Regions from separate parts of the Streptomyces sp. NPDC029296 genome, predicted to be linked through region 3. Evidence: riboswitches for the same ligand, from Rfam matches in the RefSeq annotation. Region 3 holds a riboswitch; each other region holds the start of a gene.

Region 1 (6,656 bases), on a different contig from region 3:
CGCAGGTAGCGGATGTTGTGGGCGGTGGTGAAGACGCCGGTGGGCACCCGGTCCCGGACGGTGAGGCCCAGCGCGCGCAACTGGCCGGCCTTGTCGGGGTTGTTGGACAGCAGGTCCAGCTCGGTGACGCCGAGGGCGGTGAGCATCTGGGCGGCGGCCGTGTAGTCGCGGGCGTCCTCCGGGAGGCCGAGGGCGGCATTGGCCTCGTAGGTGTCGAGCCCGCCGTCCTGGAGGGCGTACGCGTCGAGCTCGTTGTAGAGGCCGATGCCCCGGCCCTCCTGGCGGAGGTACAGCAGGATCCCGCCGCGACCGGCGATCAGCTCGACCGCCTCGCGCAGCTGCGGGCCGCAGTCGCAGCGGGCCGAGCCGAAGACGTCACCGGTCAGGCACTCGGAGTGCAGCCGCACCAGCGGGACCGGGCCGGGCTCGCCCAGGACGAGGGCGAGGTGCTCCCGGCCGTCGGTGAGGCCGTGGAAGGTGACGAGTTCCGCGTCGGCGCCGTAGCCGTCGGCGAAGCGCAGCGGTACCCGGACGCGGGCGCGCGGGGTGGCGGCGGGCAGGTCGGGCATGCGGATCCCTCCGGGACAGATGCTTCAGATTTGAAGCAATGGTTCGCGGGGACCCTATCCCATGCTGCAAAGCAATCAGGAGCAGGACGAGCGGCGCCGCCAGGGGACGTCGTCCGCCCCGGCCGTGGCCCCCTCGCCCTGCAGCCCGTGCGCGATCCCCGTGCAGATCGCCTCCAGCTGCCCCACCTGCTCCGCGGTGAGCCGGTCGAACAGCAGCGTGCGGACCGTCTCGACGTGTCCGGGCGCCGTCCGCTCCAGTACGGCCGTCCCCGCCTCCGTCAGCACCGCGAGCGAGGCGCGCTTGTCCTCGGCGCAGTTCTCCCGGCGCACCAGGCCGTCCCGCTCCAGCCGGTTCACGACGTACGTCAGCCGGCTGCGGGTGATCTTCAGGCTCTCGGCGAGATCGGTCATGCGCAGCCGCCGGCCCGGGGCGTCGGAGAGGTTGGCCAGCACGGAGTAGAACAGGTGCGGCATGCCGCCGTCCTGCTGGAGCTGCCGGTCGATCGCGTCCTCCAGGAGGCGGGAGGCGGCGATGTAGGCGCGCCAGGCGCGCTGCTCCTCGGGACTGAGCCAGCGGGTCGTCATGCCGCCAGTGTAGGTTTGTTCAAAAATTGAACCAAGCCGCCGCGGGCCCGCCTCGCCGCCCGCCTCCGGAAGAGAGAGCGCCGATGCCCCTGCCGTACGTGCTGCTGTCCGCCGCCGTCTCCCTCGACGGCTACCTGGACGACACGGGCCCCGAACGGCTCCTGCTGTCCAGCCCGGCCGACTTCGACCGGGTCGACGAGGTGCGGGCCTCGGCCGACGCCGTCCTCGTCGGCGCCGGCACGATCCGCGCCGACGACCCCCGGCTCCTGGTCAACTCCGCCGAGCGGCGCGCGGCCCGGCGCGCGGCGGGCCGGCCGGAGTATCCGCTGAAGGTCGCCGTCACCGGATCCGGCGACCTCGACCCGGCGGCGCGCTTCTGGCACACCGGCGGCGACAAGCTCGTCTACACCACCGACACCGGCGCCGTACGGGCCTCGCGCCTCCTCGGGAACACCGCCGACGTCGTCCCGCTCGGCCCCGCCCTGGACTGGCGGTCCCTGCTGGAGCACCTGCACGACGTGCGGGGGGTCGGGCGGCTGATGGTCGAGGGCGGCGGCACGGTCCACACCCAGCTCCTGAGCCAGGGCCTCGCCGACGAACTCCAGCTGGTCCTCGCCCCGCTGCTCGTCGGCGACCCGGCGGCCCCCCGGCTGTTCGGGCCCGGCGCCTACCAGGACGGACGCCTGCGCCTGCTGGACACCCGCCGGATCGAGGACGTCGTCCTCGTGCGCTACGCCCCCACGGCTCCCGGCACCGGTACGGCCGCCACCGCCGCCGACCGCCACTGGCTGCGCACCGCCTGCGAGCTGGCGGCCCTGTGCCCGCCGTCGCGGACGGCGTTCAGCGTCGGCGCGGTCGTGGTGGCCGCCGACGGCACCGAACTGGCCCGGGGACACTCCCGCGAGGGCGGCGACACGGTGGTGCACGCGGAGGAGGCGGCGCTCGCGAAGATCGACCCGGCCGAGCCGCGCCTCGCCGGCGCCACGGTGTACTCCAGCCTGGAGCCGTGCACCCGCCGTGCCTCCCGGCCGGCGCCCTGCGCCGAGCTGATCCTGCGGGCGGGGGTGCGGCGGGTGGTCACCGCCTGGCGGGAGCCCGACACCTTCGTCACGGCGGCCGACGGGGCGGGCGCGCTGAGCGCGGCGGGCGTACGGGTCGTCGTCCTGCCGGAGCTGGAGGAGCCGGCCAAGGCGCCGAACGCCCATCTTCTGCCGGGCTGAGCGTGCGCCCGGGCGCACCCGGGCGCACATACACCCAGGGCCCGGAATCCTTGGGATTCCGGGCCCTGGGCCTTCAGTAGCGGGGACAGGATTTGAACCTGCGACCTCTGGGTTATGAGCCCAGCGAGCTACCGAGCTGCTCCACCCCGCGTCGTTGTGACTCCAGTGTACGCCATGCGCGGGATGGTTCGCACACCGGTTTTCGCGGGCCCCGGGACGGGCGGCCCCGCGGGTCACGCAAGGTGACCGGACGAGCGCCGTACGCATAACATCTGAGTCACCATCAAAATCCCGAGTGACTGCTGAACCCTCCCGGGGGTCAGGCAACTCGCCCGCTTTGGCGGGATAGTTGCCGATAACTCCACCAGTAAAAAGCGTGTTGATCAAGGGGGACGGCTTGGAAAGTGACTGGCAGGTCTATTAACGTTCGATAACGCAGCGCGGTCGTCCCAGCCGTCACAAGAGGCGGCTCCGTGCGCACGCGCCGAATCCCGCGAGGGAACCGGGGAACCACCATTTGGGGTGAATCACGCGGATACCGTCGTGTACTCACGCGAGTCCACGACCGGATATACGCGCGTAGGAGACCTTCCTGCTCCGAACCCGTCAGCTAACCCGGTAGGCGGAGGAAGGAAAGGAGCGCGCCCGCGTGGCGTCCAACCGGCCTGTCCCCGAAGCCCCGTCCATACCGGCACAGCGCGAGACCGAGCCCGAGCCCGAGACCTTCGGCTACGGCGCCTACCGCGCCGACGAGGGCCCGTGGGAGGAATGGAACCCCACCGAGGACTCCGTCGCCCCGGTCCGCGGCCGGCACCGGGTCGCCAAGCAGCGCGGCGGCTTCGCGCGCAGCTCCACCGTCCTCGGCGTCGGCGTCATGGCCGCCGTCGGCGCGGGCGGCATGGCCAGCGCCAACACCGGCAAGCCGCCGGTGTCCATCTCCCTGCCGGACCTGCCCTCGGTCGGCTCCCTCTTCCACGACGGCTCCGGCGACGCCGAGCCCGCCGCCGAGGCCACCGCGCTCAGCACCGTCGCCGTGGCCTCCGGCACGGACCGGGACAGCGCCGACGCGGGCGAGGTGCTGCGCAACCGGATCATGGCGCAGGCCGAGCAGCAGCAGGGCCAGGCCGACAGCAAGGCGGCCGCCGCCGCGCTCGCCGCCGCCGAGAAGCAGACCGCGCGGGCCGCCGCCGAGGCGGAACAGGAGGCCGCCGCCAAGGCCGCCGCCGCCAAGGAGAAGGCGGAGGCCGACGCGGAGAAGGCCGAGGCCGAGGCGAAGAAGGCGGCGGAGGAGAAGCGGCTGGCCGAGCTGGCCAAGCAGTACGCGCTCCCGACCTCCTCGTACACGATCACCTCGACGTTCGGGCAGGCCGGCTCGATGTGGTCCTCCGGCCACCACACCGGGCTCGACTTCGCCGCGCCCACCGGCACCCTGATCAAGGCTGTGCACAGCGGCACGATCACCGAGGCGGCCCTGGCCGGCGCCTACGGCTACCGCACCATCCTGACCCTGGACGACGGCACCGAGCTGTGGTTCTGCCACCAGTCCTCGATCAACGTCACGGTCGGCCAGAAGGTCACCACCGGCGAGGTCATCGGCCGCGTCGGCGCCACCGGCAACGTCACCGGCCCGCACCTGCACCTGGAGATCCACCCCGCCGGCTCGTCCGCCGGCATCGACCCGATGGCCTGGCTGCGCGACAAGGGCCTCAACCCCTGACGGCCTTCCCGGAAGACCCGGGAATCCGGCGCCGGCGGCGGGATGCGATGAGCCCCCGCCGGCGTTGGCATGACGTATGACGTCACTTCGTACACTCGGCTCCTCCGACCTCGAGGTCTTCCCGCTCTGCCTGGGCGGCAACGTCTTCGGCTGGACCGCCGACGAGCAGACCTCCTTCGCCGTCCTCGACTCCTACACCGCGGCCGGCGGCAACTTCATCGACACCGCCGACGTCTACTCGGCCTGGGCCGAGGGCAACAAGGGCGGCGAATCGGAGACGATCCTCGGCGCGTGGCTGAAGGCCCGCGGCAACCGCTCCGACGTGGTCGTCGCGACCAAGGTCAGCCAGCACCCGGAGTACCAGGGCCTGTCGGCCGCCACCATCAAGGCCGCCGCCGACGCCTCGCTGCGCCGCCTGGGCACCGACTACATCGACCTCTACTACACCCACTTCGACCAGCCCGAGGTGCCGGTCGAGGAGATCATCGGCGCGCTGGACGAGCTGGTGAAGGCCGGCAAGGTCCGGCACATCGCCGCCTCCAACATCACCGCCGAGCGCCTGCGCGAGTCCCTGGAGTTCTCCGACCGCGAGGGCCTCGCCCGCTACGTCGCCCTCCAGCCGCACTACAACCTGGTCTCCCGCGACACCTACGAGGGCCCGCTCCAGGAACTCGTCGCCCGTGAGGGCCTGTCCGTCGTCCCGTACTTCGCGCTCGCCTCGGGCTTCCTGACCGGCAAGTACCGGCCCGGCGAGAGCGTCGACAGCGCCCGCGCCGACCGGGTCCAGGACTACCTGGCATCCGAGCGCGGCCGGAAGGTCCTGACGGCCCTGGACGAGGTCGCCGCCGCCCACGGGGCCCCCGTCGCCACGGTCGCCCTGGCCTGGCTGGCCGCCCAGCCGACGGTCACCGCCCCGATCGCCTCGGCCCGCACGGTGGAGCAGCTGCCGGCGCTGCTCGGCGTGGCGGACCTGGAGCTCACGGACGCGGAGGTGGCGAAGCTGACGGAGGCCTCGGCCTGACCGCTTCCCGGCGGTACCCGCCCGCCGTGCGGGCCCGTGCGGTCAGGTCCGGTACGGGTTGTACAGGGCGTAGGGCACCGCCGGGTGTCCGTACGGCGCCGCCGCCCGGTACACCGGGACCGCGGCGGCGGCCCGGCCCGCGTACTCCAGCGCCGGCCGGGCCAGGTGCCGCCGCTTCCACAGCTCCTCCAGCAGCTCCCGCTCCCGGGGGACGAAGTCCGCCCCGGCCCTGCCCGCGCGCCCGCGCTGGCGCAGGAACGCGAGCGAGGTGGCGTACCCCTCGTAGCGGGCCACCTCGCGCGCCGCCGGGCGGCCGTGGTGGTGCCGGGCGTAGTCCCGGGCCATCCGGCGCGCCCGCATCGATCCGAGCGCGAAGGGCTCGGCCGGGCCCAGCCACCCGGCCAGCACATACGCCGGCAGCTCGGCCCGCACCAGGCGCAGCTCCCGCTGCCGGGTCCAGACCGCGAGCCAGGTCACCAGCCCGAAGACGGGCACCATGAAGCCGCCGTAGACGGCGAAGAACCCGTACTGCCCGAAGGTGGCCGAGCCGTTCCAGAGGGCGTGCATGCCCATCGCGAGCAGCAGTCCGCACACCGGCAGCAGGATCCGCCGGGCGGGCCGGCGCTCGGCGGACAGCGCGGCGATGCCGAAGCCGATGCCGGTCAGGACGGTGAACAGGGGGTGCGCGAACGGGGACATCACGATGCGCACGAAGAAGGTGGCGGCGGTGACGGAGGAGATGCCCCGGTCGCCGGTGAGCTGGTCGGTCCCGAAGGCCGTGCCGAGGTAGAGGATGTTCTCGGTGAACGCGAACCCGGTGGCGGTGATCCCCGCTATCACCACGCCGTCCACGATCCCGGTGAAGTCGCGTCTGCGGAAGAGGAAGACCAGCAGGACGGCGGCGGCCTTCGCGGACTCCTCCACGATCGGCGCTATCACCGTGGCGCCGAGGGTGTCGGCGCTCGCCGGGTCGGCGGTGGAGGTGGCGATCCACTCCGTGGCGAAGCTGTTGGCCACGATGGCGATCAGCGCCGCCGCGCAGGCACCCCAGGCGAAGGAGAACACCAGGTTCCGCCACGGTCCCGGCGCCACCCGGTCCAGCCACCGGAAGGCGGCCAGCAGCCACGGCACCGGCAGCACGGCCAGCCCGAGCCCGACGAGGAACCCGTCCGTGCCGGTCTGCCGCCGCACGAGCGCCAGGATGACCAGCCCGGACAGCGCCAGCAGCGTGCTCGGCGCCCCGTACCGCACCCACCTGCGCTGCCACCAGTGCGGGTGGCGGAGCACACCGTCGCCGGGGCTCGGAGGACGGGTCGCGGACGGAGGACTGGTGGCCACGGCATCGACCCTAACGGTGGCGGGACGAGGGGCCGATCGGATGACCGGCCCGCCGGTCGGCTATCCGTCCCGGCGGTGCGGTACACGCCGGAACAGCAGATCGTTCACGACGTGTCCCTTGTCCAGTCCCTGTCCCTCGAAACGGGTCAGCGGCCGGAACTCCGGGCGCGGCGCGAAACCGCCGTCCGGCCGGGTGTTCTCGAAGT
Region 2 (6,656 bases), on a different contig from region 3:
TCCACCGCAAGCGCGAGGCGCTGTCCGCCACGCCCGCGCCCGGCGAGGACCTGATCTCCGGCCTCATCCGCGCCTCCGACCACGGCGAGCACCTCACCGAGAACGAGGCCGCCGCCATGGCCTTCATCCTGCTGTTCGCCGGCTTCGAGACCACCGTCAACCTCATCGGCAACGGCACCTACGCCCTGCTCACCCACCCCGGGCAGCGCACCCGGCTCCAGGGCTCCCTGGCCCGCGGCGAACGGGACCTGCTGGAGACCGGCGTCGAGGAACTGCTGCGCTACGACGGCCCGGTGGAGCTGGCCACCTGGCGGTTCGCCACCGAGCCGCTGACCATCGGCGGAAAGCGGATCGCGCAAGGCGACCCGGTGCTCGTCGTGCTCGCCGCCGCGGACCGGGACCCCGAGCGGTTCGCCGACCCGGACGTGCTGGACCTCGGCCGCCGCGACAACCAGCACCTCGGCTACGGCCACGGCATCCACTACTGCCTGGGCGCGCCGCTCGCCCGGCTGGAGGGCCAGACCGCGCTGGCCACCCTGTTCACCCGCCTGCCCGACCTGCGGCTGGCCGCCGATCCGGCCGAGCTGCGCTGGCGCGGCGGGCTCATCATGCGCGGCCTGCGCACCCTGCCGGTGGAGTTCACGCCGACCGCCTGAACACAGTCTCTCCCCGGCGAGATGACACTTTCTCAACTCTGTGATCTTCACGTGATCTGTGCGGCATGAACTTGTGACAAGTGATCGTCTGCCGATACGTTCACCCATCAGCGCGGCGAGCGGCTCCAACCGCCGCGCCGGCCCTGCTGTCGCTCGAAAGGCTTCTGCATGCTCACCGGGAACGGCCGACACCGTCGCCCCCGCCAGGCTCCGGCCCTCCTCGTCGCGGCCGGCGTGACCGGCTCCGCCATCGCCATCCCGCTGCTCGGCGCCGCGAGCGCCAACGCGGCCGACGGCACCACGTGGGACAAGGTGGCCGAGTGCGAGAGCGGCGGCTCCTGGAGCGCGGACACCGGGAACGGGTACCACGGCGGCCTGCAGATCTCGCAGGACGACTGGGACAAGTACGGCGGCGGCCAGTACGCGGCCAGCGCCGACCAGGCCAGCCGCCAGCAGCAGATCGCCGTCGCCGAGAAGATCCTGGCCGACCGGGGCACCACTCCCTGGGCCACCTGTGCCCTGCTGTCCGGCCTGACGCGCAACTCGGGCTCCATGGACGTCGACACGGGCGTCGGCGACTCCGGCGGGGCCGGCGGTTCCGGTGACTCGTCCGGATCGGCCGACGGCTCCGGTACCTCCGCGACCCCCGACGCCTCCGGCTCGTCCGGGCTGCCGGACGCGTCACCCTCCACCGGCACCGGCCCCGCCGACGGCTCCTCCTCGGACCCGACCGGCACGCCCACCGCCGAGCCGGGCAAGGGCAAGGGCAACGACAAGGGCAAGGACGCGGACACCGGCACCGGCACCGGCGAGGACGCCGGTACGGGCGCGGACAACGGGACCGGCGACGACGCGGGCCGGGCGGCGGACGAGGACACGGGCAAGGGCACCGGTTCCACCGGGACCGATACCCCCAAGTCCGACAAGTCCGCCACGCCGGACACCGGAAGCACCCAGGGCGCCGGCGGCTCCCCGGCGGCCACCCCGGACCCCGGGGCCGTGAACAACCCGCAGCGCGCGGCCGGTTCCTGGAGCCTGGTCGACACCGGCGCCGTCGGCACCGGCGGACGCCACCGGGGCGGGAGCGCCGACGAAAGCGTGACAAACGGTCATAATGCCGCCCCGTCCGGCCGGCACGCCTCCCGCGAACCGGACACCTACACGGTCCGCGAGGGCGACTCGCTGTCCTCCATCGCCGACTCCCTTGACGTCGACGGCGGGTGGCACGCGCTGTACGCCGGCAACAAGAAGGCCATCGGTGCCGACCCCGACCGCATCACCGCCGGTCAGACCCTGGATGTCCAGGGCGAAACGGGCTGAAAACGCCGGGACTTGACGCCCCGCTTAACGCCTTGATGTCCGGTTTGGCGAAAGTGTGGGATGAGTCTCAGAAGCCCTGATCGTCTTTGAAATTCCGGCGATCACCTGTCTACGGTCGAAGCCGCTCGTCACCACGAGCCCCGGCAGCCGCCACGCCGAATCCTGCCAGCGGCCGCCCGGGAACAGTCGTCGCGCCAAGCGCCGTAGGCAGGAGCGGGGGACCCAAGGTAAGTGCCGGGCCCGGCAGTTGAAGCTGGGACCGGCTGGGGGTGAAGCCGCGTCACGCGCAAGCGGACGACGCGGCCGGGCAACTCAACCGGCCCGAACCCGACAGCTCACCTCGTAGGCGTCGGTGAGGGGAATCGATCCATGCTGTTTACCGGCAAGGGCAAGCACCGTCGTCCGTCCAAGGCCGTCCGCGCCGTCACGCTCGCCGGTGTCACCGGCGCCGCCGTCGCCGCCCCGCTGATGGCGGCCGGCAACGCCTCCGCCGCCACCGCCTCCCAGTGGGACACGGTCGCCCAGTGCGAGTCCGGCGGCAACTGGTCCATCAACACCGGCAACGGCTACTACGGCGGTCTGCAGTTCTCCGCCTCCACCTGGGCCGCGTACGGCGGCACGCAGTACGCCTCCACCGCCGACAAGGCCTCCAAGGCGCAGCAGATCTCCGTCGCCGAGAAGGTCCTCGCCTCCCAGGGCAAGGGCGCCTGGCCGGTCTGCGGCACGGGCCTGTCGAGCTCCCCCTACAACGGCTCCGCCCCGAGCACCCCGGCGCCGTCCGCCCCGTCCACGCCGTCCACCCAGGACTCGGGCACCTCCACCCGCTCCGCCGACCAGCAGGCCGCCTCCCGCTCCGCCGAGCGCCCGGCCGCCTCCACCGGCACGAGCAAGAGCACCGGCGGCAGCACGGGCAAGACCGTCACCACCCCGACCGGCAAGAAGGTCGAGAAGGGCGACGGCGAGTACAAGGTCGTCCAGGGCGACACGCTCGGCACCATCGCCGCGCGGCACCAGGTCGCGGGCGGCTGGGAGAAGCTGTTCGAGCTGAACAAGGACATCGTCCAGGACGCCGACCTCATCTACCCGGGTCAGCAGCTCCACCTGAAGTGATCCCCGGCCCCCCGGCCGGACCCCAGGGCCCGTACTTCCCGGCGGGCCCCCCGAGAGCCACGGACCCGCACGGGCGGGCGGACCCCTGAAGTCCCCGGGGTCCGCGCGTCCCGGCGGATCCCCCCGCAAGACCCCGTGCGGGTCACCCCCGTCCCCACGGGCTCCCCGCCCCGGCGCGTTCTCCCCCGTACGCGCCGGGGCGGGGCTTTTTTCGCGCCCGCCCCGGCACCCGGCGCCCCCCGGCCGCCCCGGACCCCTTTGTTTCGATTGAAAACAAAAGGTACCGTCGGTCTGTCCACGGGACGGTCGGTCGGTGGCCAAGGCGCCCGGGACGGTTAGGCTCTAGTCGCAAGGCACACCAGCCCCGCACTTCCAGCGTCACATCCAAGAAGGAGATGCTCGTGCCGTCCATCGACGTCGTCGTAGCCCGGGAAATCCTGGACTCCCGAGGCAACCCCACGGTCGAGGTCGAGGTCGGCCTCGACGACGGCAGCACGGGTCGTGCCGCCGTCCCGTCCGGCGCCTCGACCGGCGCCTTCGAGGCCATCGAGCTGCGCGACGGTGACCCGAACCGCTACCAGGGCAAGGGCGTCGAGAAGGCCGTCCTGGCCGTCATCGAGCAGATCGGCCCCGAGCTGGTCGGCTACGACGCCACCGAGCAGCGCCTGATCGACCAGGCCATGTTCGACCTGGACGCCACCGACAACAAGGGCTCCCTCGGCGCCAACGCCATCCTCGGCGTCTCGCTCGCCGTCGCCCACGCCGCCTCCGAGGCCAGCGACCTGCCGCTCTTCCGCTACCTGGGCGGCCCGAACGCGCACCTGCTGCCGGTGCCGATGATGAACATCCTGAACGGCGGCTCGCACGCCGACTCCAACGTGGACATCCAGGAGTTCATGATCGCCCCGATCGGCGCGGAGTCCTTCTCCGAGGCGCTGCGCTGGGGCACCGAGGTCTACCACACCCTGAAGAAGGTCCTGAAGAACAAGGGCCTGTCCACCGGCCTCGGCGACGAGGGCGGCTTCGCCCCCAACCTCGGCTCCAACCGCGAGGCCCTCGACCTCATCCTCGAGGCGATCAAGGAGGCCGGCTACACCCCCGGCGAGCAGATCGCCCTGGCGCTCGACGTCGCCGCGTCCGAGTTCTACAAGGACGGCTCGTACGTCTTCGAGGGCAAGAACCGCACCGCCGCCGAGATGACCGAGTACTACGCCGAGCTGGTCGAGGCGTACCCGCTGGTCTCCATCGAGGACCCGCTGTTCGAGGACGACTGGGAGGGCTGGAAGACCATCACCGACAAGCTCGGTGACAAGGTCCAGCTCGTCGGCGACGACCTGTTCGTCACCAACCCGGAGCGCCTGGCCAGGGGCATCGAGGAGGGCGCCGCCAACGCCCTGCTGGTCAAGGTCAACCAGATCGGCTCGCTGACCGAGACCCTGGACGCCGTCGAGCTGGCCCAGCGCAACGGCTTCAAGTGCATGATGTCCCACCGCTCCGGCGAGACCGAGGACGTCACCATCGCCGACCTGGCCGTCGCCACCAACTGCGGCCAGATCAAGACCGGCGCCCCGGCCCGCTCCGAGCGCGTCGCCAAGTACAACCAGCTGCTGCGCATCGAGGAGATCCTCGACGACGCCGCGGTGTACGCCGGCCGCAGCGCCTTCCCGCGCTTCAAGGGCTGAGCGGACCCCACCTGGGGCAAGTCCTAGCCAGTCGTACGTACGTCCCCGGACCCGGTCCCGTACCGTGTCCGGGGACGTACGCGCGTGTGACGGGAGGCGGGGAAGATGGGCGTGAGGGACCGTGACCGGTTCTCCACCGCGACCAGGATCAGGCTGCTCGGCGAGCAGACCGCGGCCCGCGTCTACCGCTCGCAGACCAAACGGCAGGCCCGCCGCTCCCGGCTCACCGGCCGCGCGGCGCTGCTCGCGCTGGTGCTGTGCACGATGGTCGTCGCCCTCGCCTACCCGATGCGGCAGTACGTCTCCCAGCGCGCGGAGATCGCCGACCTCCAGCGCCGGCAGCAGCAGGCCCGCGAGCGGGTCGAGCAGCTGCGGGACCTCAAGGCGCGCTGGCAGGACGACGCCTACGCCGAGCAGCAGATCCGCCGCCGGCTGCACTACGTACGGCCCGGTGAGACCGGGTACGTGGTCGTCGACCCCGGCGCGGCCAAGCAGTCCCGCGCCGACCTCGGGGCCGCCCGCCGGCCCTGGTACGCGAACGTCTGGGACGGCGTCGACAAGTCCGACGCCTCCGACCAGTGAACCGACAGAAAGTCTCCGACAGCCAGTCATGGAAACCCCTCCGCCGCCCACTCCGCGCACCGAGCCCACCGACGCGGACGTAGAGGCCTTCAAGCAGCAGCTGGGCCGCCCGCCGCGGGGCCTCAGGGCCATCGCACACCGCTGCCCGTGCGGTCAGCCGGACGTCGTGGAGACGGCACCGCGCCTGCCCGACGGCACGCCCTTCCCGACGCTGTACTACCTGACGTGCCCGAAGGCGTCCTCCGCCATCGGCACGCTGGAGGCCGACGGCGTGATGAAGGAGATGACCGAACGGCTCGGGCGCGACCCGGAGCTGGCCGCCGCCTACCGGGCCGCGCACGAGGACTACCTCCGGCGCCGGGACGAGATCGAGGTCCTCCAGGGCTTCCCGAGCGCGGGCGGCATGCCCGACCGGGTGAAGTGCCTGCACGTCCTCGTCGCCCACTCGCTGGCCGCCGGCCCGGGCGTGAACCCGCTCGGCGACGAGGCCCTGGCGATGCTGCCCGAGTGGTGGCGCAAGGGCGCCTGCGTGACGCTCGAGACGACCGGGGGGGACGAGAAGTGACCCGTGTGGCCGCCGTCGACTGCGGTACGAACTCCATCCGGCTGCTGGTCGCGGACGCCGATCCGGCGACGGGCGAACTGACCGAGCTGGACCGCCGGATGACGATCGTGCGGCTCGGCCAGGGCGTCGACCGCACCGGACGGCTCGCCCCCGAGGCGCTGGAGCGCACCTTCGCCGCCTGCCGCGAGTACGCCGAGGTCATCAAGGAGCACGGCGCCGAGCGGGTCCGCTTCGTCGCCACCTCCGCCTCCCGGGACGCCGAGAACCGCGAGGACTTCACGCGCGGCGTCCTGGACATCCTCGGGGTGGAGCCGGAGGTCATCACCGGCGACCGGGAGGCCGAGTTCTCCTTCACCGGCGCCACGAAGGAACTCACCGGCCGCACCGACCTCGCCCGGCCCTACCTGGTGGTGGACATCGGCGGCGGCTCCACCGAGTTCGTCGTCGGCGACGACCACGTCCGTGCCGCGCGGTCGGTGGACATCGGCTGTGTGCGCATGACCGAGCGGCACCTGGTGCACGACGGGAAGGTCTCCGACTCGCCCGCCCCGGAGCGGATCGCCGCCATAAGGGCCGACATCGAGGCCGCCCTGGACCTGGCCGAGCGGACGGTCCCGCTGCGCGAGGCGCGCACCCTGGTGGGCCTCGCCGGATCCGTCACCACGGTGTCCGCGATCGCCCAGGAGCTGCCCGAGTACGACTCCGCGCGCATCCACCACTCCCGGATCTCCCGGGACCGGG
Region 3 (6,656 bases):
CGGATGGTGGTGGTCTTCCCGGAGCCGTTCGGACCGAGGAAGCCGAAGACGCTGCCCGCCGGGACGGCCAGGTCGAGACCGTCCACGGCGAGCTGCCCGCCGCGGTAGCGCTTGGTGAGCCCGCGCGTGTCGATGACACTCGCCGGGCCGCCCTCCGGCACGCCCCCGCGCTCGTCCCCGGGGGCGTTCCGTTCCGGCGCACCCGCCGGGGACGGGCCCTCCGGCGGGCGCGCGGGCGGGTCTTCCGGAGCGTGCGCAGGCGTGCGCTCCGCAGCGCGGTCCGCGGTGGACGGCTCGTCCATCGGCTTCCCCTCGTTTCGTCGGTCCCGGTGGGGTCACTTCCCCGCGTCGGCCGCCTTCACCAGGGTCTCCTTCGTCACCAGGCCGGCGTACACCTTGCCGTCGTCGGTGATCAGGGCGTTGACCAGGCGGGTGGAGAAGACCGTGCCCTTGCCGAACTTCCCCGAGACCGGGTCGCCGAGCGAGCCGAGGAAGCCGCCGAGGGCACCCTCCTGGGAACCGGTCGGCAGGCCGCCCTTGGCGCCGGTGTCGAGGCTCGCGACGGACGTCCAGCCCTCGCCGAGGACGTCCAGCCCCTTCAGGCCCCCGGCGAAGTCCTCGCCGTGCTCCGGGGCCGGCGCCTTGGTCGCCGTGTCCTTCTCCTCGGTGACCCGCGCGCCCTTCGGCGGGGTGAAGTCGAAGACGGAGGCGGCCGGCCGGGCGAACGAGACCTGGGTGAAGCCGGCGTCGACCACGGCGGCCCCGCCGCTCCTCGGGGTGAGCGTGAACTTCAGCGGCGTCCACGTCTTCGCGTCCACGGCGATGCTGATCGCGCCGACCGTGGTGCCGGACTGCCGGGGCTTGATCAGCAGCTTGTAGGCGTCGCGGCCGGCGACCTGCGCGGTGCCGTCGACGGTGACGGACGTGGTGCCGTCCACCGACTTCAGGGCCTCGTCGGCGAAGTCCTCGGGCGTGGCCGGCGGCTCGGCGCGGCGCTCCTTGCCGGATCCGGCCGCGGTGGAGTGGTAGACCTCGTTGCTCTTGCTGTCGTAGCCCCAGACGTCCTTGCCGTCGTGGACGAGGCTGTACTCGGCGCCGCGCTCCAGCAGTGACACCTTCTGCCGGTCCGGGCCGTCGGCCGCGATCCGCAGGGTGTGCATGCCGGACGCCAGCTCGGTGAACCGGGACTTCGGGTCGGCGGAGGAGCCGTCCCCGGAGCCGTCCCGGTCCCCGCCGGAGAGCAGGCCGTCCTCCAGGCCGCCGAGGTCGGGCAGGCCGAGATCTGTGGTGATCTTCACGGTGCCGGACAGCTGCCGCACGTCCGACGCGGCCATCTTCTCGATCAGCTGCTGTGCGGTGATCTTCGGCAGGTCGGGGTCGCCGGAGTCGGCGAGCGCCGGGACGAGCCCGATCGTGGCCGCCGCCACCCCCACCACCGCGACCGGGACGGCGTACCGGGCGGCTGTGCGCCGGCCGGAGCGCGGCTCCTCGTCGCGTGCGGCGCCCACTGTGTCGTCGGATTCGTACGGTGCCATGTGTGCCTTACCTCCGTCGTCGGCGGCGGCCGTTCTCACGCTGGTCAACCCTGAGCCGCCATTCTCACCCGAATCGGTGAGGAGTGGTGATATCCGTGGCTTCCATATGACCAAATCGGCGGCGCGGAAGCGTCAGCCCTCGGAGGCAACCGCGTCTACGCCTGCGGTATGACACCCGGCGGCCGGATCCTCCCCGACCCGTAAGGGTCACAGGGAGCCGCGGCCCTGTGAGGGACGCCGGGACGGGGGGAGGACCGGCCTCTGACGGTACGCCCGCAGTCGTACGGCGGTACGACGGCCGGCCGGGCGAGGGTGTGACCGTACGAACGTCAGCCGAGCGGGTGATACGGCGGTCGCCCGGAAGCACTCCGGGTCCGGCCGGCGGGGCCGGGCCGGTCAGCCGGCGCGGTGGACCACCGCGTCGCACAGCTCCACCAAGGCGGCCTTGGCGTCGCACTCCGGCAGCGGGGCGAGCGCGGCCCGCGCCTCCTCCGCGTACCGGACGGTGTCCCGGCGGGCCTGCTCCAGCGCGGGGTGGGCGCGCAGCGCGGCCAGCGCCCGGGCGTGCCGGGCGTCGTCGCCGAGGTCGGAGTCCAGCAGCTCGCACAGCGCGATGTCCTCGGCCAGTCCGAGCCGGGCGGCCCGCTCGCGCAGCCGGAGCACCGGCAGGGTCGGGATGCCCTCGCGCAGGTCGGTCCCCGGAGTCTTGCCGGACTCGTGGGAGTCGGAGGCGATGTCCAGGACGTCGTCCGCCAGCTGGAAGGCGACGCCGAGCCGCTCGCCGTACTGGGTGAGCACGTCCACGACCCGCTCGCCCGCGCCGGACATCATCGCGCCGAACCGGCAGGACACCGCGACCAGGGAGCCGGTCTTGCCGGCCAGCACGTCCAGGTAGTGCTCGACCGGGTCACGGCCGTCCGAGGGGCCCGCGGTCTCCAGGATCTGCCCGGTGACCAGGCGTTCGAACGCCAGGGCCTGCACCCGGACCGCCTCCGGGCCGAGGTCGGCGAGGATCTGGGAGGCACGCGCGAAGAGGAAGTCGCCGGTGAGGACCGCGACGGAGTTGCCCCAGCGGGTGTTGGCGCTGTCCACCCCGCGGCGCACGGCCGCCTCGTCCATGACGTCGTCGTGGTACAGCGTGGCCAGGTGGGTCAGCTCCACGACCACGGCCGAGGGCACCACCCCCGGCGCGTACGGGTCGCCGAACTGGGCGGCGAGCATCACGAGCAGTGGCCGGAATCGTTTCCCGCCGGCCCGTACGAGGTGCTGCGCGGCCTCGGTGATGAACGGGACCTCGCTCTTGGTGGCATCGAGCAAGCCTTCCTCGACAGCCGCCAATCCGGCCTGGACATCGGCTTCGAGAGCCTGGTCCCGCACGCTCAGCCCGAACGGCCCGACGACGGTCACGAGGGGTCTCCTGTCTGCTGGTGTCTGCTGGCGATTACACGGTTTGTCGATAGGTCGCTGCCATCACTCAAGTCAGCGTATCCGGTCCTGTTTCGATCACCGATAGCGCCCACCGGTCCAGCTCGGGTGGTATCGAACCATGACCGGCATGGTTTTGATCACACGGTAATAAGGGACATATATCGACTTAACGGTAATCCGGATGCCGTGTCGCGACCTCTCCACACCTTCCTCACCCTCGCCTTCCCCTCGCCGCCCCTACGACAACGACGGGCATCGCACCCCGGGTTCCATCACGACTCGGACTTCAGACCTGAATCCCACTAATCCCCCATGTCTGATTTGAAGCCTTTTGCCATTTCGTGAATTGGGTCACGCGCCCGACCGGCCCACTCCTCACACCCCATCCCCCTCCGACCCTTGCCCCGTCGGCGAGTTGGGGATTGGCGATCGCAAAGGATCAAGTACCTCATACGGAGTCGATCAAGGCCAAATGGCGCATTGGGTGAATCCGGTACTTGTTCCCGACATGTGCTCTCGCATACGTTCCGGGCCGTCGGGCGGACGCCTAATCCTGCCGCCGCCCGCGCAACCCATTCACGAACTCATTCGTACGGCAGGAGCGGGGGACCCAGGTAAGCCGCCGCGCCGGACGGCATGCGCCGCGCCGGCACGGCTCGGGGTGAAGCCGTGCCTCCTCCCGGGCACGGCCGGGCGCCTCCCCGCCCGAACCCGACAGCTCACCTCGCAGGCGCCGGAGAGGAACTTTCGATGCCCGCTGCCGCTCAGCACCGCCGTACCCGGAACGCCCGCCTCGTCCGTGCCCTCGCCGCCGCCTGCACCGGCGCCGCCGTCCTCACCCTGCCGCTCATCGGCGCGGGCAGCGCCCTCGCCGCCCCCGCCGCGGCCCCGGCGGTGTCCACCACCCCGGCCGGATACCCGAACACCCTCGACGGCTGGATCCGCGAATCGCTCGCGATCATGGCCGAGAAGAAGATCCCGGGCACCTACAACGGCATCCACCGCAACATCATCCGCGAGTCCTCCGGCAACCCGGCGGCCATCAACCTCTGGGACTCCAACGCGGCCAAGGGCATCCCGTCCAAGGGCCTGCTCCAGGTCATCGACCCGACCTTCAACGCGTACCACGTCGCCGGAACGTCCTTCGACATCTACGACCCGGTCGCGAACATCACCGCCGCCTGCAACTACGCGGCGGACCGCTACGGCTCCATCGACAACGTCTTCGGCGCCTACTGACCGGCCCGGCCGCCGCCCCCTCCCCGTGGTCAGGCGGCCGGGAACAGTCTCTCGAGGACGACGGCGACCCCGTCGTCCTCGTTCGACAGCGTGACTTCGTCGGCCACCGCCTTCAGCTCCGGATGCGCGTCGGCCATGGCGACACCGCGCGCCGCCCAGCGGAACATCGGGATGTCGTTGGGCATGTCGCCGAAGGCTAGGGCCCGTTCGGCGCCGACCCCCAGCCGCTCGGCGGCCAGCGCCAGACCGGTCGCCTTCGTCACCCCGCTCGGCTGGAGCTCCACGGTGCCCGGCCCCGACATGGTGACGCTCGCCAGCGAGCCCACCGCGGAGCGCGCCACGGCCGCCAGCTCGTCGTCGGACAGCTCGGCGTGGCGCAGCAGCACCTTGCTGATGGGCTCGGCCCACAACTCGGCACGCCGGCCGATCCGGACCGCGGGCAGCGTCGGGTGCGGCATCCGGTAGCCCGGCTCGATGAGCGTGAGCCCGTCCACGCCGTCCTGGTCGACCGCCGCGTACACCTGCCCCACCTCCGCCTCGATCTTGCCGAGCGCGGTCTCCGCCAGCTCCCGGTCCAGCCGGACCGACCACAGCAGACGGCCGGTTCGGGCGTCGTAGACCTGCGCGCCCTGACCGCACACGGCCAGTCCGGTGCGGCCGAGGCGCGCGAGCAGGGGCCGTACCCGGGGCGCCGGGCGGCCGGTGACCACCAGGTGCCGGGCCCCGGCCCGCGCCACCCGGGCGAGCGCGGCGAGCGACCGGTCGGAGACGGTGTCGTCGCCGCGCAGCAGCGTCCCGTCCAGGTCAGTGGCGATGAGGGCATATGCCGGGGAGGGTGCCATGCCCAGAGAATACGGACACCGGGGCCCGCGGACTCCCCCCTCGTTCCCCGCGATCGCACACCGCGCGGCCCCAAGTCGCCCCCGGCGACGGCCCGATGACGGCCGCACGGTGCCACCCGGGGCCGGCGAGCGGCCGCACGGCCGTCATGCCCCCCGGCCGGCCCCGACGGCGGAAGCGGTTCTCCCGGCCGCCCCGTACGCCCCCCGATGCACTGCCCATGACACGCGTGTCGGCCGTAACGTGTGGCCCGACCACATGGAACGCTTCGCCATGCATGGCACGGATGAGAGTGAGGCAGCACCCATGCCCCCCTTCGACGTCCCCGAGGGCGACCCCTTCGGCCCGCACAACCTCCCCTACGGCGTGTTCTCGCCCCGCGGCAGCACGGAGCGGAGGATCGGCGTCCGGCTCGGGAACCACGTCCTCGACGCGGGCGCCGCGGCGGCGGCGGCCGGCTCGCCCCACCAGGCGCTGCTCGCCGCCCCCACCCTCAACCCGCTGCTGGCCGCCGGCCGCGCCACCTGGTCCGGGGTACGGCGCGCCGTCACGTCCTGGATCACCGACCCGGCCCACCGCCCGACGGTCGAGCCCCTCTTCCACCCCCTGTCCGAGGTGACGCTGCACCTGCCCTTCGAGGTGGCGGACTACGTCGACTTCTACGCCTCGGAGCACCACGCCCGCAACGTCGGCCGGATCTTCCGCCCGGACGCCGAGGACAGCCTCACCCCCAACTGGAAGCACCTGCCGATCGGTTACCACGGCCGCGCCGGCACGGTCGTCGTCTCGGGCACGGACGTCGTACGGCCCTCGGGGCAGCGCAAGAGCCCCGCCGACCCCGCGCCCGTCTTCGGCCCGTCGATCCGGCTGGACATCGAGGCCGAGGTCGGCTTCGTCGTGGGCGTGCCCTCGCGGCAGGGCCGTCCGGTCGCGCTCGGCGACTTCCGCGAGCACGTCTTCGGGCTGTGCCTGCTCAACGACTGGTCCGCGCGGGACGTCCAGGCCTGGGAGTACGTCCCCCTCGGTCCGTTCCTCGGCAAGTCCTTCGCGACCTCGGTGTCGGCGTGGATCACCCCGCTGGAGGCGCTGGAGGACGCCCGCGTGGCACCTCCCGAGCGCACGCACCCGCTACTGCCCTACCTGGACGACACGGCGCCCGGCGTGGAACCCGGCGGCTACGACCTGCGGATCTCCGTCGCGGTCAACGGCCACGTCGTCTCCGAGCCGCCGTTCGCCGCCATGTACTGGACCGCCGCCCAGCAGCTCGCCCACATGACGGTGAACGGCGCCTCGCTGCGCACCGGCGACCTGTACGGCTCGGGCACCGTGAGCGGCCCGGCCGCGGACCAGCGCGGCTCGCTGCTGGAGCTGACCTGGAACGGCCGCGACCCGCTCGAACTCCCGGACGGCGAGCGGACGTTCCTGGTGGACGGGGACGTGGTGACCCTGTCGGCCTGGGCACCCGGCCCGGACGGCCGCCGGGTGGGGCTGGGCGAGGTCACGGGCCGGGTCGTCGCGGACTGAGCCACGGCGCGGCGGGCGGTGCCCGGACGGTCCGGACCGAGTCCGGCCGGATCGTCACCGGCACCTGACTCGCACGCCCTTCTTCGCCAT

What was found. Region 3 has a riboswitch for cyclic di-AMP ahead of ACZ4W9_RS02505 (transglycosylase SLT domain-containing protein). Riboswitches for the same ligand answer to the same signal wherever they lie in the genome.
Region 1: it holds a riboswitch for cyclic di-AMP, as region 3 does, so the genes downstream of both, ACZ4W9_RS29475 (M23 family metallopeptidase) here and ACZ4W9_RS02505 (transglycosylase SLT domain-containing protein) in region 3, are expected to answer to the same signal.
Region 2: it holds a riboswitch for cyclic di-AMP, as region 3 does, so the genes downstream of both, ACZ4W9_RS09030 (transglycosylase family protein) here and ACZ4W9_RS02505 (transglycosylase SLT domain-containing protein) in region 3, are expected to answer to the same signal.

The regions. Positions count from the first base shown of each region.
Region 1 is NZ_JBVHXT010000038.1:19,078-25,733, reverse strand. It holds gene ACZ4W9_RS29495 (GTP cyclohydrolase II) at 1-569, opposite strand, end outside; gene ACZ4W9_RS29490 (MarR family winged helix-turn-helix transcriptional regulator) at 645-1,154, opposite strand; gene ACZ4W9_RS29485 (dihydrofolate reductase family protein) at 1,238-2,374, shown strand; tRNA gene ACZ4W9_RS29480 (tRNA-Met) at 2,452-2,525, opposite strand; cyclic di-AMP (ydaO/yuaA leader) riboswitch at 2,847-3,014, shown strand; gene ACZ4W9_RS29475 (M23 family metallopeptidase) at 3,024-4,091, shown strand; gene ACZ4W9_RS29470 (aldo/keto reductase) at 4,168-5,112, shown strand; gene ACZ4W9_RS29465 (PrsW family intramembrane metalloprotease) at 5,155-6,450, opposite strand; gene trmB (tRNA (guanosine(46)-N7)-methyltransferase TrmB) at 6,511-6,656, opposite strand, start outside.
Region 2 is NZ_JBVHXT010000008.1:33,956-40,611, reverse strand. It holds gene ACZ4W9_RS09040 (cytochrome P450 family protein) at 1-656, shown strand, start outside; gene ACZ4W9_RS09035 (transglycosylase family protein) at 825-1,976, shown strand; cyclic di-AMP (ydaO/yuaA leader) riboswitch at 2,159-2,340, shown strand; gene ACZ4W9_RS09030 (transglycosylase family protein) at 2,346-3,086, shown strand; gene eno (phosphopyruvate hydratase) at 3,488-4,768, shown strand; gene ACZ4W9_RS09020 (FtsB family cell division protein) at 4,874-5,350, shown strand; gene ACZ4W9_RS09015 (DUF501 domain-containing protein) at 5,379-5,915, shown strand; gene ACZ4W9_RS09010 (Ppx/GppA phosphatase family protein) at 5,912-6,656, shown strand, end outside.
Region 3 is NZ_JBVHXT010000002.1:213,251-219,906, forward strand. It holds gene ACZ4W9_RS02490 (ABC transporter ATP-binding protein) at 1-302, opposite strand, end outside; gene ACZ4W9_RS02495 (LolA family protein) at 336-1,535, opposite strand; gene ACZ4W9_RS02500 (polyprenyl synthetase family protein) at 1,932-2,942, opposite strand; cyclic di-AMP (ydaO/yuaA leader) riboswitch at 3,535-3,711, shown strand; gene ACZ4W9_RS02505 (transglycosylase SLT domain-containing protein) at 3,714-4,202, shown strand; gene ACZ4W9_RS02510 (HAD family hydrolase) at 4,232-5,044, opposite strand; gene fahA (fumarylacetoacetase) at 5,349-6,566, shown strand.